Regions from separate parts of the Ruania suaedae genome, predicted to be linked through region 2. Evidence: riboswitches for the same ligand, from Rfam matches in the RefSeq annotation. Region 2 holds a riboswitch; the other holds the start of a gene.
What was found. A riboswitch is a leader RNA that binds a small molecule or an ion and turns the genes downstream of it on or off. The one in region 2 is predicted to bind thiamine pyrophosphate.
Positions count from the first base shown of each region.

Region 1: linked by a shared signal. The riboswitch ahead of LQF12_RS14920 (thiamine ABC transporter substrate-binding protein) and the one ahead of LQF12_RS03135 (YkoF family thiamine/hydroxymethylpyrimidine-binding protein) in region 2 are both predicted to bind thiamine pyrophosphate.

Region 1 is NZ_CP088018.1:3,207,514-3,215,050, forward strand. Features, by position in the region: gene LQF12_RS14900 (cation diffusion facilitator family transporter) at 1-554, shown strand, start outside; gene solA (N-methyl-L-tryptophan oxidase) at 586-1,731, shown strand; gene LQF12_RS14910 (ABC transporter ATP-binding protein) at 1,733-2,710, opposite strand; gene LQF12_RS14915 (ABC transporter permease) at 2,700-4,370, opposite strand; gene LQF12_RS14920 (thiamine ABC transporter substrate-binding protein) at 4,367-5,479, opposite strand; TPP riboswitch at 5,506-5,610, opposite strand; gene LQF12_RS14925 (DUF4235 domain-containing protein) at 5,690-5,944, shown strand; gene mnhG (monovalent cation/H(+) antiporter subunit G) at 5,956-6,312, opposite strand; gene LQF12_RS14935 (MrpF/PhaF family protein) at 6,309-6,686, opposite strand; gene LQF12_RS14940 (Na+/H+ antiporter subunit E) at 6,683-7,264, opposite strand; gene LQF12_RS14945 (Na+/H+ antiporter subunit D) at 7,261-7,537, opposite strand, start outside.
Region 2 is NZ_CP088018.1:683,056-690,592, forward strand. Features, by position in the region: gene LQF12_RS03120 (HNH endonuclease signature motif containing protein) at 1-1,356, shown strand, start outside; gene LQF12_RS03125 (MarR family winged helix-turn-helix transcriptional regulator) at 1,469-1,912, shown strand; gene LQF12_RS03130 (MFS transporter) at 1,909-3,363, shown strand; TPP riboswitch at 3,415-3,526, shown strand; gene LQF12_RS03135 (YkoF family thiamine/hydroxymethylpyrimidine-binding protein) at 3,584-4,222, shown strand; gene LQF12_RS03140 (ECF transporter S component) at 4,219-4,875, shown strand; gene LQF12_RS03145 (ABC transporter ATP-binding protein) at 4,877-6,559, shown strand; gene LQF12_RS03150 (energy-coupling factor transporter transmembrane component T family protein) at 6,556-7,386, shown strand; gene LQF12_RS03155 (SDR family NAD(P)-dependent oxidoreductase) at 7,393-7,537, opposite strand, start outside.

The DNA.
Region 1 (7,537 bases), 1.0 Mb from region 2:
TCGCCTCCTCCGCCGCGCTGGTGGGATTCGGCCTCGACTCCACGATCGAGGTCCTCTCCGCCGCCGCCGTGGCCTGGCAGTTCCGCGCCCCGGACCCCCGCAGCCGGGAGAAGATCGCCCTGCGTCTCATCGCCTTCTCCTTCTTCGGCCTGGCGCTGTTCGTGAGCGTCGATGCGATCCGCACCCTGCTCGGCGCGGCCGAGCCGGAGCACTCGGGCGTCGGGATCGCGCTGGCCGCCGTGAGTCTGGCGATCATGCCGGTGCTGTCCTGGCTCGAACGCCGCACCGGCCGCGAGCTCGGCTCCCCCTCCGCCGTCGCCGACTCCAAGCAGACGCTGCTGTGCACCTACCTCTCGGCCGTGCTGCTGATCGGTCTGCTGCTCAACTCCCTGCTCGGCTGGACCTGGGCCGATCCTCTCGCTGCCCTGGTCATCGCAGGCCTCGCGGCGAAGGAGGGGGTCAGCGCCTGGCGTGGCGATGCCTGCTGCCACGTTCCCGCGAGCGCCCTGGCCGAGGACGAGCCGTGCTGCACCGACGACTGCTGCACCCAGTAGCCCGCCCCGGCATCCGGCAGACTGGTCCGCGATGACTCTCGACGCAGACCTCGCCGTCCTCGGCCTCGGCGCTGCCGGCAGCTCCGCCCTCTGGCGCAGCGCCACCCGCGGCGCCGACGTGATCGGCTTCGAGCAGCACACCCCCGGCCATGCCCACGGCTCCTCCCACGGGCACAGTCGGCTGTTCCGCACCGCCTTGGTGGAGGGGCCCCAGTACGTCGCGCTCGCCCGGCACGCCCAGCGTCTCTGGCGCGAGCTCGAACGGGCCGACGGCACCGAGCTGCTCACCCTCTGCGGCGGACTGTTCCTCGGCCCGGCCGACGGCCGGATCCTGCCGCCCATCCTGGAGACCATCGCCGCCCACGACCTGCCGCACGAGACCCTCACCACCGCACAGGTCCGCTCCGCCTACCCCCAGCACGCCATCGAGGAGGACACCGTCGGGGTGCTCGACCCGGGCACCGGGGTGCTGCGCGCGGAGGCGGGCATCCGCGCGGCGGTGCGGGCCGCCGTCGGGCAGGGCGCCCGGGTGCGCACCGGCGAGCAGGTGCTGGCCGTGACCCCGGGCGAGCGCGGGGTCGAGGTGCGCAGCACCGGACCCGAGGGCGAACGCACGTGGCGGTTCGGCCGGGTGATCATGGCCACCGGTGCCTGGACGGCCGGGCTGCTGCCCGAGCTCACCGTCCCGATGCGGGTGCGGCGCACCTTGCTCACCTGGTTCCGGGCGCCCGAGCCCGAGCAGTTCGGGCCCGAGCGGTTCGGGGTGTTCCTGCACGAGGCCGACGGCTACCTCGCCTGGGGCGCCCCCGCCCTGGAAGGGCACGGGGTGAAGGTGGGCCTGCACGATCTGCCGGCCCCCGCCGTCGCCGATCCGAGCCACAACCCGCTCGAGGTGGACCCGGCCGAATGGGCGGAGGTGGCCCGCTGGGTCTCGCGCCGGCTGCCCGGCCTGGACGCCACCGACGTGCGCGCCGAGGGGTGCATGTACACCCACACCCCGGACGAGGCCTTCAGCATCGGCACCCCGCGCGCCTACCCCGGCGTCGTGCTCGCCGCCGCCTGCTCCGGGCACGGTTTCAAGCACGCGACGGCGGTGGGCGACGCGGCCGCAGCCCTCGCCCTGGACGAGGAGCCGGCGGTCGACCTCACGCCCTTCTCCCCCGATCGCTTCGGCTGACTCAGAGCACGACGGCGGCCCCCGGCTCGATCCGCAGCCTCACCTCGTGCCCGGGTTCGGGCGTGTGCTCTCCCGCCACGGCGGTCACCTCGCCCCAGCCGGGGACCTGCACCCGGGCGGTGGTCCGGCCGCGGGCGAAACCGGTGGCCACGACGCGGCCGGCCGGGCCGCCCCCGGCCGGATCCACCACGAGCGCCCCCGGGCCGAGGCCCAGGGTGCGTCCCTCGTGCTCGACCACCACGAAGCCCAGGAAGCCCGCGACGGCGGCGTCGGCCGGGGCCGCCCACAGCTCGGCCGGGGTGCCCGCCTGGACGAGGCGCCCCTCGCGCATCACGGCGACCCGGTCGGCCACGGCGAAGGCTTCGTCGTGGTCGTGGGTGACGTACATGGCCGTCGTCGAGGTCTCGGTGAGGATCCGTCGCAGCTCCCCGGACAGGCTCTCGCGCAGCTCGCGGTCGAGTGCCGAGAGCGGCTCGTCCAGCAGCAACAGCGCCGGACGCGGCGCCAGCGCCCGGGCCAGCGCGACCCGCTGCTGCTCCCCGCCGGAGAGCGAGGCCACCGCGCGGTCGCCGAAACCGCTCAGCCCCACCAGAGCCAGCAGCTCGGCCACCCGCGCGGCCCGCTCCGCCCGCGCGATCCCCGCCATCCGCAGCCCGAAGTCCACATTGCCCGCGACGTCGCGGTGCGGGAACAGCTGCCCGTCCTGGAACATCAACCCGAATCCGCGCCGGTGCACCGGGGTGCCGCTCACGTCGGCTCCGTCCCAGCGCACCTCGCCGGTGGTCAGCGGCTCCAGCCCGGCCACCGCCCGTAGCAGCGAGGACTTGCCGCACCCGGACGGCCCGAGCACCGCGACCACCTGGCCGGCCGGCACATGCAGGTCGACGCCGGCGACCGCCGTCGTGGCTCCGTAGGTGACCGTGGCCGCGCGCACGCTCAGCCCGCCCGGGCCCTCGCCCACCCCTCGCTCAGAACTCACCCGATCGCTCCCCTCGCAGTCGTTCCGCCAACCCCATCACCGAGGCGGTCAGCAGCGCCAGCACCACCGACGCCGCGAGCGCCATCCCGTAGTTTTCCGCACCGGGCCGGCCGATCAGGCGGAAGATCACCACCGGCAGGGTGGGCCGGTCCGGGCGGGACAGGAACGCCGTCGCCCCGAACTCCCCGAGCGAGACCGCGAAGGCGAACCCGATCGCCAAGCCCACCGAGCGCACCAGGAACGGCACCTCGACGGCGGCCAGCACCCGGGCCGGCGAGGCGCCGAGCATCGCGGCCACCTCCCGCAGCCGCGGGTCGATCGCCCGCAGCACCGGCAGCACGGTGCGCACCACCAGCGGCATCGCCACGATCGCCTGCGCGATCGGGATGAGGACCGGGGAGGAGCGCAGGTCCAGCGGCGGCGCGTCCAGGGTGATGAGGAACCCGAACCCGACGGTCACTGCGGACACTCCCAGGGGGAGCATGACGAGGGAATCCATCCACCCGATCGCCCGGCGGGCGGCCGGGCGCCGGGGGCGGCGGGAGAGCACCAGGGCCACGAGCACCCCCATCACCACGGCCAGCACCGTGGCGTCGACGGCGATGCGCAGCGAGTTGGCCGTCGCCTCCCACACGGTGACCGTGAGGGCGTTGTCACCACCGGTACTGCCCAGCGCCACGTAGTTGCCCAGGCCCCAGCCCGACGGCGTGCGCAGCGACCTGATCAGCAGGGTCGCCAGGGGCAGCAGCACCAGCACACCCACCACGACGGCGGTCACGGCCGTCGCCGGCAGGTCCGGCCCCGGCCGGCGGTGCTGCCACAGCCGCAGCGGGGCCGGGGTGGTCGTGACCGGCTGCAACCGCAGGGCCCGTTCGCGGCGGGTGCGGGTGCGGGCGAACAGCGCCAGCGAACCGGCCACCACGATCAGCTGCATCACCGAGAGCACAGCGGCGGCGCGCAGGTCCAGGAACTGGGTGGTCTGGATCCAGATCTCGGTCTCGATGGTGCCGAACTGGATGCCCCCGAGCACCAGCACGACGCCGAAGGCGGTGGCGCAGAACAGGAACACCACCGATGCCGCCGAGGCGATCGCCGGTGTCAGGGCCGGCAGGGTCACGCTGAGGAAGGCCCGGGCCGGCGAGGCACCCAGGGCGCGGGCGGCCTGCTCGGTGCGCGGATCGAGTCGCTCCCACATGCCGCCGACGGTGCGCACCACCACCGCGTAGTTGAAGAAGACCAGCGCCAGGATGATCGCCGTGAACGTGCCGTCGAGGCCGAGGAAGCCGAGGGGGCCCGAGTCGGCGAGCAGCGTGCGGAAGGCCACGCCCACGACGACGGTGGGCAGCACGAACGGGACCGTCACCACCGCGCGCACGAGCCGCTGACCCCGGAAGGTGCAGCGATAGAGCACGTAGGCCGCGGGGATGCCGAGCAGAACCGATCCCGCGGTCCCGAGCAGCGCCTGGGTGAGGGTGAGGCGGACGATGCGCCAGGTCCGGGGACGGGAGAAGACCTCCGCGAACCCGCCCAGGTCGAGCCCGCCGCCGGTGACGAAGCCGCGGGTGATCAGCGAGACGACCGGGTAGGCGAAGAAGACGCCCAGGAAGGCCAGCGGGAGGCCGGCGGCCAGGCCCCAGATCCACCAGCGCGCAACCCTCACCCGATGACCGCTGCCGTCCACGCCTCGATCCACTCGTCACGGTGGGCGTCGATCTCCTCGGGAGCGACCTCGTGCGGATCCTCGGCCAGGGGCGCGAACTGCGTCCAGGCCTCGGGCAGCTCCACCTGGTCATCGACGGGATAGACGTACATCTGCTCCGGGATGTCGGCCTGCACCGGCTCCGAGAGCAGGAAGTCGATGAACGCCTGCCCGCCCTCGGGGTTGGCGGCACCGGCGATGACCCCGGCGTACTCGACCTGCCGGAAGCAGGTCTCGAGCAGCGCACCGGTGGGCGCCTCGCCCTCGGCGGTGTCCTCGCTCACCTCGAACGCCGGCGAGGTCGAGTAGGACAGCACGATCGGGCGGTCACCTTCCCCGGTGGAGCCGGAGAAGTCCACCGAGTAGGCATCCGACCAGCCGTCGACCACCTTCAGACCGTTGTCGGCCAGCTCCTCCCAGTACTCGAGCCAGCCCTCCTCGCCGAACGCCCCGACGGTGGCGAGCAGGAAGGCCAGGCCGGGGGAGGACGTCGCCGGGTTGGTGACCACCAGCAGATCGGCGTACTGCTCCTCGAGCAGGTCCTCGAAGTTCTCCGGCTCGGGGATGCCCGCCTCGGCGAACCAGTCGTGGTCGACGTTGAGGCAGACGTCGCCGATGTCGATGGGGGTCAGCGCCTCGGAGCCCTCGACCAGGTACTGCTCGGCGCTCGCCGGCAGCGCCGGCGAGGTGTGGTCAGCGAAGACCTCGGATCCGATCGCACGGCCGGCGAAGGAGTTGTCCACGCCGTAGGCGACGTCCCCGAGCGGGGAGTCGGCGGTGAGGATCAGCTGGTTGACGAGCGCGCCGCCGTCACCGGGGGCACTGAGCTCGACGGTGTAGCCGCTCTCGGCCTCGAAGTCGGCGAGGAGCTCGTCGGAGAGGCTGAAGGAGTCATGGGTGACCACCTGCACCACGCCACCCGCCTGGGCTCCCTCCTCCGACTCCGTCTCGGATCCGCCGGCGCCGATCACCGAGCAGCCCGTCAGTGCGGCGATCCCCGTGACGGTGGCCAGCGCCCTGAGCGCGGTGGTCGTCGGTGTCGCGGCACGCCGGCCGATGCGGTCGTTCATGTGTCCTCCTCGGATCAAAGGAGGGGTGAGAGAGATGCTCGACTTCCTTCGCCGGTGCTAACCGGAGCAGGTTCGAGGGTCTGCGGTGATCCGCACTCTCAGCGCCACGCGGCGCTCCCCTGTCGTGGCGCTCACGCTACACCGCTGGACGGGCCCGGCCGCGACGGCGGGGATAGGGTGACACAGAGCACCCGATCTCAGGAGACGAAGATGAACGTCCAGAAGCTGGTCACCACGGCCGCTGCCGTCGCCGCCGGGCTGGCCGCGAACAAGTTGCTCGGCGCCTCGTGGAAGAAGATCACCGGCCACGAGCCCCCCGACAACAACCCCGAGGCCGACGAGATCAGCATCGGTGAGCTCGTCGTCTTCGCGGCTGTCAGCGGCGCGCTGATCGCGTTCGCCCGGACTTTCGCCGCACGCGGCACCGCGAAGTGGCTGGGTTCGTCGCAGCTGTCCAAGGACTGAGGACTGCTCCGCTAGGAGTCCTCGCGTGATTGCGCCCGGTCCAGATCCTCGGTGAACTCGTCGGCCATGAGCAGATCCGACCTGATCTTCCCGGTCCGGTAGCCGGCTCGCGCCACCATGTGCGCGGCCACCGGCGCCGTGATGAGCTGGAAGACGACGACCAGGACCACCTTCCAGGTGACCTCGCTCGAGCCCAGACCGACGGCAAGGCCGGTCATCAGCAGGATGAGACCGAGTACCTGAGGCTTGGTGGCGGCGTGCATCCGCGAGAGAAGGTCGGGAAACCGGACGATGCCGATCGCGGCCACCAACGTCAGCGAGCATCCGCCGATCATGCAGATCGACGTGATCACCTGGGCGAGGGTCATGGCGCCCTCCGCTCATCTGCCTCGTCCTGGGCATCGGTGCCCCCGGTCAGCTGGGCACGCTCGCGGGCCTCGACCTCCGCGACCTCGGCAGGGGTGAGGATCCGCCGCTCGTCCTCCGGCTCGACGGCAGCGAAACGGGCCAGGGTCACCGACCCGACGAAGCCGACCAGCGCGAAGACCGTCAGCACCAGCACCACGTCCTCCCGGCCGTACCAGATCGCGACGAGCGAGAGACAGGCGACGAGCACGGCCACCAGGACGTCCAGGGCGATCACCCGGTCGAGCATGCTCGGCCCTCGCTCCACCCGGATCACCACCAGCACCGCGGCCACGGTGAGCAGCACGCCACAGATCCCCACCACGATCGGGCTCATCGGTTCGCCTCCTTCGTCGCCGAGCGCTTCCAGGGCCGCGGCGCGATCCCGGCAATAGCGATATCGGCATCGGTCGCCAGCGCATGCATCACCCGGCGCTCCTGGGAGAGGACGCTGGCGCGGGCCCTCTCCAGCGCGCCCGGCTGCGACACGTCCAGCACGTGCAGGTAGAGCATTCCGGTCAGGCGGTGCGCCTCCACGACCAGGGTGCCCGGGACGAGAGAGGTCAGCTCCGCGGTCAGGGTGAGGACCAGATCGGACTCCGAACGCAGTTGCACCCGGATCACGGCCCCGCGCGGGTTCTGTCGCACCCGCAGCACCCGCACGGCCACCGCGATCGACGCGCGCACGATGTCAGCGAGCAGGCGCACGAGCAGAGCCACCGTCCCGATCACTGACCATCGGCCTGCGAAACCGACCTTCGGCATCGGGAAGATCACCAACAACAGCGCGCTGACGACCAGGCCGGAGAGCACGTTCGCCGGTGTCACACCGCCCCACAGCAGCACCCAGACGATCGTCATCCAGACGGCCATCGGCCACTGGCTGAGCCTCTCCCACTTCCCGGACGCGCTCATCGCTCGCCCCCACTGCCCGACGTGGCACCTTCAGCGGCATCGGAGTCCTGGGAGTCAGAGGACTCCCCCTCACCGCGGTCCCCGGTCACCAGCACGGCATCGATGTAGAGGGTCCGGGCGCGTAGGTCGCGTGCCGCCGCGTCGGTGTAGGCGTACAGCGGGCCGCCGACGAAGGCCAGCAGCACGCCCACCGACACCAGGGCAGCCGCCGGGCCGACCATGGCGCGCGGAGAGGTCGTCACCGGCAGCTCCTGCGGGGCCTCCTGCCAGAAC
Region 2 (7,537 bases):
GTGGAGGTCGTCGCGGCGGCCCGTCGGGTCGAAGCGCATGTGCAGGAGGTCGCCCTGCGTGCGGCTGCGGAACTGGCTGAAAGGCCGGGGATGAACCCGGGGGAGCTGGCAGCGCGCACGGGCGGTCCGAGCGAGGTGGCGGGGGACGAACTTGCGCTCCGCCTGTGCACCTCCGCACGCGCTGGCCACGGGATGGTGCGCCGCGGTCTGGCGCTGCAGCGCACGCTGGGGCGGACGGCGGACGCGCTCAGGTTGGGGCGGCTCGATCTGGCACGGGCTGCCGTGATCGCCGACGGTCTGGTCGAGGTGCCGTGGCAGGTGGCGATGGCGGTCGAGGACGCAGTGATCGAGCGTGCGCCGCGGCGGACCGTGGCGCAGTTGCGTGCGGACGTGGCGAGAGCGCTGATTGCTGTCGACCCGGAGGAGGCAGAGGTCCGGGCCCAGGCACGCCGGGCCGATCGCCGGGTGAGCAGGCCGCAGGCCCTTCCCGACGGCGTCGCGTCCATGCGTCTCGAAGGCCCCGCTGCCGAGGTGCTCGCCCTGGATGTGGCGCTGGAATCGTCGGCGAGGTCGGCGAAGGCTCACGGCGACCCACGCACGATGGATCAGCTGCGATTCGACGCGCTCACCGGTCTCGGATCGCGCGCGCTGGCCACGGGTGTCTTCGGGCCGGCGGACCGCGGCGGTTCGTCCTGGGCCGCCGAGACCGAGGCTACCGAGACCGACGCCGTCGAGGGGTCCTCGACCGAGCGCGAAAGGGATGCCGGTGGGATGGCGCTGGGGGTCATCGGTGGTCGGCGAGCCGATATTCAGGTCGTGGTCACGCTGGACCAGCTGCTCGATGTCGAGGAGCGCGGCAGCCCTGACGGCGGTTCCCCAGCGTCACTCAGCCCGGAGGACGTCCCGACACTCACCGGGTACGGCCCGATCACACCGGCAGCGGCGCGAGCGGTTGCTGCCGGTGGCGTCTGGCGGCGGCTCGTCACCGATCCGGTGAGCCGGACCGTGGTCGACGTCGGGCACGCGCGATATCGACCGCCCGCTCGGATGGCCGAACTGGTTCGGGCCCGGGACGGCACCTGCGTCCGTCCTGGATGTGGCCATCGAGCGCGCTACTGTCAGCTCGATCACACGGTGGCCTTCGATGCGGGTGGTCCGACGAGCGTGACCAATCTCGGTCCGCTCTGCGTACGCGACCATCTCCTCAAGACCCACGGCGATTTCGCCGTCACGCAGCCGGAGTCGGGGGTGTTCGAGTGGATCACGCCGACCGGGCACCGGTATCGGCGCGAACGGGACGGTGCCACCACCGGGGTGGGTATCGCGCGATCACCCGCGGGCGATCCGCCGTTCTGACACTCTGCCTGCCTCTGCTTGTCGTCGTGCTCCTAGTTCCCGCTCGCCGGAGCGCTGCCAGATGAATCCCGCAGCCTTTACTTACCCAAACTAACGAGTTACGATGGTTGCGATGGGCAACGAACGTGGGTGCGCTCCCCGGCCTCCCGGTGGCCTCGCCTCCCGACTGCGGACGACGCTGCTGCGGACCTCCCGCAAATTGCGCGCCGAGCACGCCGGGCAGCTGTCCGAGGCGCACCGGTCCATGCTCGGGAACGTGGTCACGAACGGTCCGCTCACCCCGGGGGAGCTGGCGGCGCGCGAGCACGTCCAGCCGCCCTCGATGAGTCGGATGATCCGCACTCTCGAGGAGGCGGGACTCCTGGCCCGCACGACCCACCCCAGTGATGGCCGGCAGGTCCTTGTCACGGCCACGGACGCGGGCAGGGCCTACGTCCGGGAGACCCGCCGCCGCCGGGACGAGTGGCTCTCCCGCCGTCTTGCCGCCCTGACCCCAGCCGAACGGCAGATCCTGTCCGATGCCGAAGAGATCCTGAGGAGGATCACCACCCAGTGAACAGAATGTTCGCCTCGTTGCGCCTGTACAACTACCGACTGTGGTTCGCAGGCGCCCTCGTGGCGAACGTCGGCACCTGGATGCAGCGCATCGCGCAGGACTGGCTCGTCCTCACCGAGCTCTCCGACGACTCCGGTACCGCCGTCGGTATCGTCACCGGACTTCAGTTCGTCCCATCGGTCCTCCTCACTCCCTACGCCGGTGTGCTCGCCGACCGGCTGGACAAGCGCACACTGCTGCTGGTCACGCAGGGCGCGATGGGCGTGCTGGCGGCCGCTCTGGGTGCACTTGTGCTGAGCGGTCAGGCCGAGCTGTGGCACGTCTACGTTTTCGCCCTGCTGCTGGGGATCGCCAGCGCCTTCGACGTCCCGGCCCGGCAGACCTTCGTCGCCGAGCTGGTCCCCGTGGACGGGCTGCCGAACGCGGTCGCCCTCAACAGCGCCTCCTTCAACGCAGCCCGCATGATCGGCCCCGGGGTCGCCGGACTGCTGATCGCCGTGGTGGGGCCGGGATGGGTCTTCCTCATCAACGCGGCCTCCTTCGCGGCCACGATCGTGGCGATGCTCGCCATGCGCGCGAGCGACCTACGCCGCGTGCCCCGCACCCCTCGCGCACGGGGACAGCTGCGAGCCGGCTTCGCCTACGTGCGCCACCGCAGTGACATCGTCCTCATCATGATCGTGGTGTTCGTGGTCGGCGGAATCGGCCTGAACTTCCAGCTCACCTCGGCGGTGATGGCCAGGGTGGAGTTCGGTCGTGATGCCGGCGAGTACGGGATCCTCGGATCGATCCTCGCGGTGGGCTCGCTGGCCGGTGCGCTGATGGCGGCCCGCCGCAGACGCCCGCGCGTGCGGATGGTCATCCTGGCAGCCTTCGGCTACGCGGCCTCGGCGACGCTGCTGGCGCTCGCACCCACCTACGAGCTGTTCGCCCTCGCCTGTATCCCGGCCGGGTTCTGCTCGTTGACGATGCTCACCTCGGCGAACGCCGCCATCCAGATCAGCACCGACCCTGCCTTCCGAGGCCGGGTGATGAGCCTGTACGTGGTGGTGCTCTTCGCGGGCAACCCGATCGGCTCGCCCCTGGTGGGATGGATCGCCGACGCCTGGGGACCGCGCTGGTCGATCGGGGTCGGTGCCATCGCCGCCTTCGTCGTCGCGGCCGCTGCCGCGGTCTGGGCGAGCCGGTCCTGGGACGTGGAGGTGCGGTACCGGATCGGTGCGCGCCCGCGCCTGCAGCTGACGAATGCCGGCGAACGAGCCGCCGCGGAGAGCATGAGCGTCAGCGCCACCGAACGCACCGGCGAGAGTGCCGACCAGGCCACCGACGAGAGCACCGACGAGGACGGCGCCGAGCCGTCGCCCGAGCAGCCCCCGCCGGACCGCACGGCGGCGCCCCGCAGCCGCTGGCCCCGGCGCCGCTCGGCCCGCCTCGGTCCGTACCGCCCCTGAGCCATCGCGGCCGGGTGTGGCTGGTGGCCCCGGGGGAGTAGGGTGTGCGGTGACAAGCCCCCGGGGAGCGCGTAGGCGCTGAGAGTGTGGTCGGTACACCGGCCGCAGACCCGCGGAACCTGACCCGGTTCGCACCGGCGTAGGGAGTAGGGCAGCACAGTGGCAGGCGCAGCGCACCCGTGCGCGGTGGTTGCCCACTGCGTCCTCCGGGGACCCATCGATGAAGGGACCCCTGATGCCCGCGAGCGACACCCCGGCCCCCACCCCCGACGCCTACGGCGTCGGCGCCCGCTTCTCGTTGCACCCGATGACCGATCGCTTCGTGGAGGTGATCCTGGGGGCGCTCGACACCGCCGACTCCACCGGTCTCGATCTCACCACCGACGACGTATCCACCCACGTCCGCGGCCGGGAGGATCGCATCCTGGCCTACCTCACCGAGGCGATCGCCCACGCCGGCCGCACCGGTGTGCACACCGTCGCCCACGTGCTGCTCTCCCGGGGGTGCCCGGGCGAGGTCGCCTGCGAGATCGCCGACGGCGCAGCGTACGCCCCTCAGGTCCCCGCCCGACTGCCCGCCACGGGCGTGCAGGCCAGCGCCCACTGGGCGCTCTACCCGCTGGACGACAGCCACGAGGCTGATCACATGGCCGGCATCTACGCCGCGATCGAGCACGCCCAGGACCTCGGCGTGTTCACCGGCTCCGAGCACTACGTCACCCGGCTCGACGGTGATCTGGCCGACGTGCTCGGCGCCGTCGCCGCCGGCTGGTTGCTCGTGGGGGAGAAGGTGCGGCACGTGACCACCCACGTCACCGTGTCCCTGAACTCCCCGACCGCCCAGGCAGGCGCCCGATGAGCGCCCGCGGGGGCGGCCGCACGGCCGGACGGCGTCCGATCACGCTGCACGACCTCGTCCTGCTGGCGGTGCTGGCGGTGGTCTTCGGCTTCCTGTACTGGGCTCTGGTGCAGTTGTGGGGCTGGCTGCAGGTGGCCATGGGCCCGTTCGGAGACCTGGCGCAGAACGTGCTCGTCGGTGGCTGGATGGTGGTGGCGCCGCTCGCGATCTACATCGTCCGCAAACCGGGAACGGGCATCGTGGTGGAGATCGTGGCCTCGATCGTCGAGGTGGTCTTCCTCGCCTCCCCGGTCGGGCCGATGCTGATCCTGGTCGGCTTCATCCAGGGTGCCGGCGCGGAGGTCGCCTTCGCGGCGACCCGCTATCGCCGGTACGGCTGGTGGGTCTTCATCGCCTCGGGGATCACTGCCGCACTGGCCAACCTGGCCCTCGGCATGGTCCGGTTCGGTTGGCTCGGGCAGGACTTCTTCGCCCTGCGGCTGGGCTTCCAGCTCGCCTCCGGCATCATCCTGTGCGGACTGCTCGCCAAGCTGATCGGCGATGCGCTGCTGCGCACCGGGGTGCTGGACAACTATGCGATCGGCCGGGCGGCGCGGGAGGCCGAGCACGCCACCCGCGCAGCCGCAGCCCAGTCCGGACCGGGCGACGCCTGACGTGGTCGTGCACCTGCGCGGCGCCGGCATCCACTACCCCCGCGCCGAGGCCCCCGTGCTCACCGCGGTCGACCTGGACCTCGCGGCCGGCGAGCGGTTGCTCGTGCTGGGCCGGTCCGGGACCGGCAAGAGCTCGCTGCTGCGTGCGCTCGCCGGTGTGGTCCCCGGCACGATCGAGGCGGATGTGACCGGCAGCTGGCAGGTGTGCGGCCACGACCCCCGGGTGACGCCGGTGCCGGAGCTGGCCATGCAGGTCGCGACCCTGACACAGGACCCGGCTGACCAGCTGTGCCTGCCCACTGTGATCGACGAGGTGGGCTTCGCGCTGGAGAACCGGGCCGTGCCGCCCGAGCAGATCCTCCCGCGGGTCCGTGCGGCCCTCGCTGCGGTCGGTGCCTCCCACCTGGCGGGCCGTCGTACCAGCGAGCTCTCCGGCGGCGAGGGCCAGCGCGTGGCCCTCGCCGCGGCGCTCGTGGCCGGGCCCGAGCTGATGCTCCTCGACGAGCCGACGGCGCTGCTCGACCCGGTCTCGGCGCGCGAGGTGGGAAGGCTGCTGTCGGACCTGCCCGGGGCGAGCCTGCTGATCGAGCACCGCCTCGACGAGCTGGGCGCCCTCCCGGAGCGCAGCCTCCTGCTGGGACCCGACGGAGCCGTGGCTGCGGTGGGGCCCACTGCGGAGCTGCTTCTCGACGAGAACGTCGCCGGGACCGGGACCTGGGTGCCGGCAGGGGTGGAGGTGGCCCGCGCCCTGCGCCGCCTCACCGGCGCGAACACCGCCGGGCAGGCGGCAATCACCGGAGCCTCGCTCGATACAGACCTGCCGGCGCTGGACGCCGCGCTGGCCTCCGCCTCCCACCGGCCCACCTCCCACCGGCCCGCCCGGGAGCCGGGGCAGGTGCTGGTCACCGGCGACGGCGTCTCGGTCCGGCGCGGCGAGCGCGAGGTGGTCCGCGGGGTGGACCTGCAGGTGCGCGCCGGGACCATCACGGCCGTGCTGGGCACTAACGGTTCGGGCAAGAGCACCTTGCTGCTGGGCCTGGCCGGGCTGCTCCCGGCCACCGGCGTCCATGGCGCGGGAAGCGTCGGGATGGTCTTCCAGAACCCGGAGCACCAGTTCCTGGCGCGCTCGGCCTGGGCCGAGATCGAGCTCGGTCTGCGCGGCGACCCAGCGGCCGGGCCGAGCGCCGGTGAGGCCGATGGGCTCGAGGTGCTGCGCCGCTACGGCCTCGCCCACGTCGCCGAGCGCGATCCGTTCCGGCTCTCCGGCGGTCAGCAACGCCGACTCTCCCTGGCCGCGATGACGGCGATGGGCGACGACGTGCTCCTCGCCGACGAGCCCACCTTCGGCCAGGACCGGCGCACCACCCTCGCCGTCGCCGACCAGCTGCGCGGGATCGCCGAGCGCGGTGGCGCGGTCGTGCTGGTCAGTCATGACCTACGGCTGGTGGCCTCGCTCGCCGATCAGGTGCTGCTGCTCGACGGCGGCCGGCCCGTGGCCACCGGCCCCACCGCCGAGGTGCTCACCGACGCGGTGCTCGCGCGGGCAGGCCTGCGGCTGCCGCCGCTGCTGCAGGCGTGGGCCGGAGCCGGTGGGGATCCGCACCGCCTCCCGGTGATGTTGGACGCCCTCGACGAGCTGGCGCTCGAGGCGAGCGATGGCGGTGCCGTGGGGGTGGGCCCGTGACCACCCCTGCGTTCGGACGTCCTCTCCCGGTCGACTCGCTGCTGCACCGGCGCGACCCGACCGTGAAGCTGATCGTGGTGCTGGTGGTGTGTCTGGCGATCACCGCCGTGGTCGACCCCGCGACCCCGGCGGCGCTCTACCTGCTCGCCTGGCCCGCCGCGGTACTCGCTGGGAAGATCCCGGTGCGCACGCTGCTGCGCGCGCACGTACCGTTCGTCGCGTTCGCCCTCAGCCTGCTGATGGTCAACGCCGCCACGCGTGAGGGCGAGGTCGTCGCCCGGGTGCTCGCCGTCGACGTCACCGCCGAGGGGTTGCTGATCGGCGCCGGCCTGGCGATCCGCACCCTGCTGATCGGCGTGGTGTCGGTGACCTTCGTGCTCACCACCGACGGCGCGCGGCTGATGACCAGCCTGCACCAGCATCTGCGGCTGAGCGGGCGGTTCGCCTATGCCGTGCTCGCCGGCTACCGGTTGCTCGAGCAGCTTCCCGAGACCTGGCAGACGATCCGCTCGGCACAGGCCGCACGCGACCCCCGGCAGCGCACCCGGCCGGATTCCCGCAGAGGGCCCTCCGCTCGTCCCAGAGCCCTCGCGCACGCCGCCTTCGCGCTGCTGGTCACCTCGTTGCGACGCGGTGAGCGGATGTCGATCGCCCTCGAGACCCGGGGCCTGGGCGCCGGCCGGCGGACGATCGCTGCGCCGTCGGACCTGCGCTGGGCCGACGGAGCGGTGGCCTTGGTGGCCCTGGGCACCACGGCCGCGGTGCTGCTCGTCTCCTGGCAGCTGGGCCTGTTGCGCGGACTCGGCGCACTGGGCGTGTTCGGCTGAGGCCCCTCAGCGCGGATCGGGCCAGCCCAGCCCGATCATGTGCGTCAGCGGGCCGGTCATCAGCCCGCCGTCCACCGGCAGGGTCGCCCCGGTGATCCAGGAGGACTCGTCCGAGGCGAGGAAGGCGACGGCGGCCGCCACCTCCTCCGGT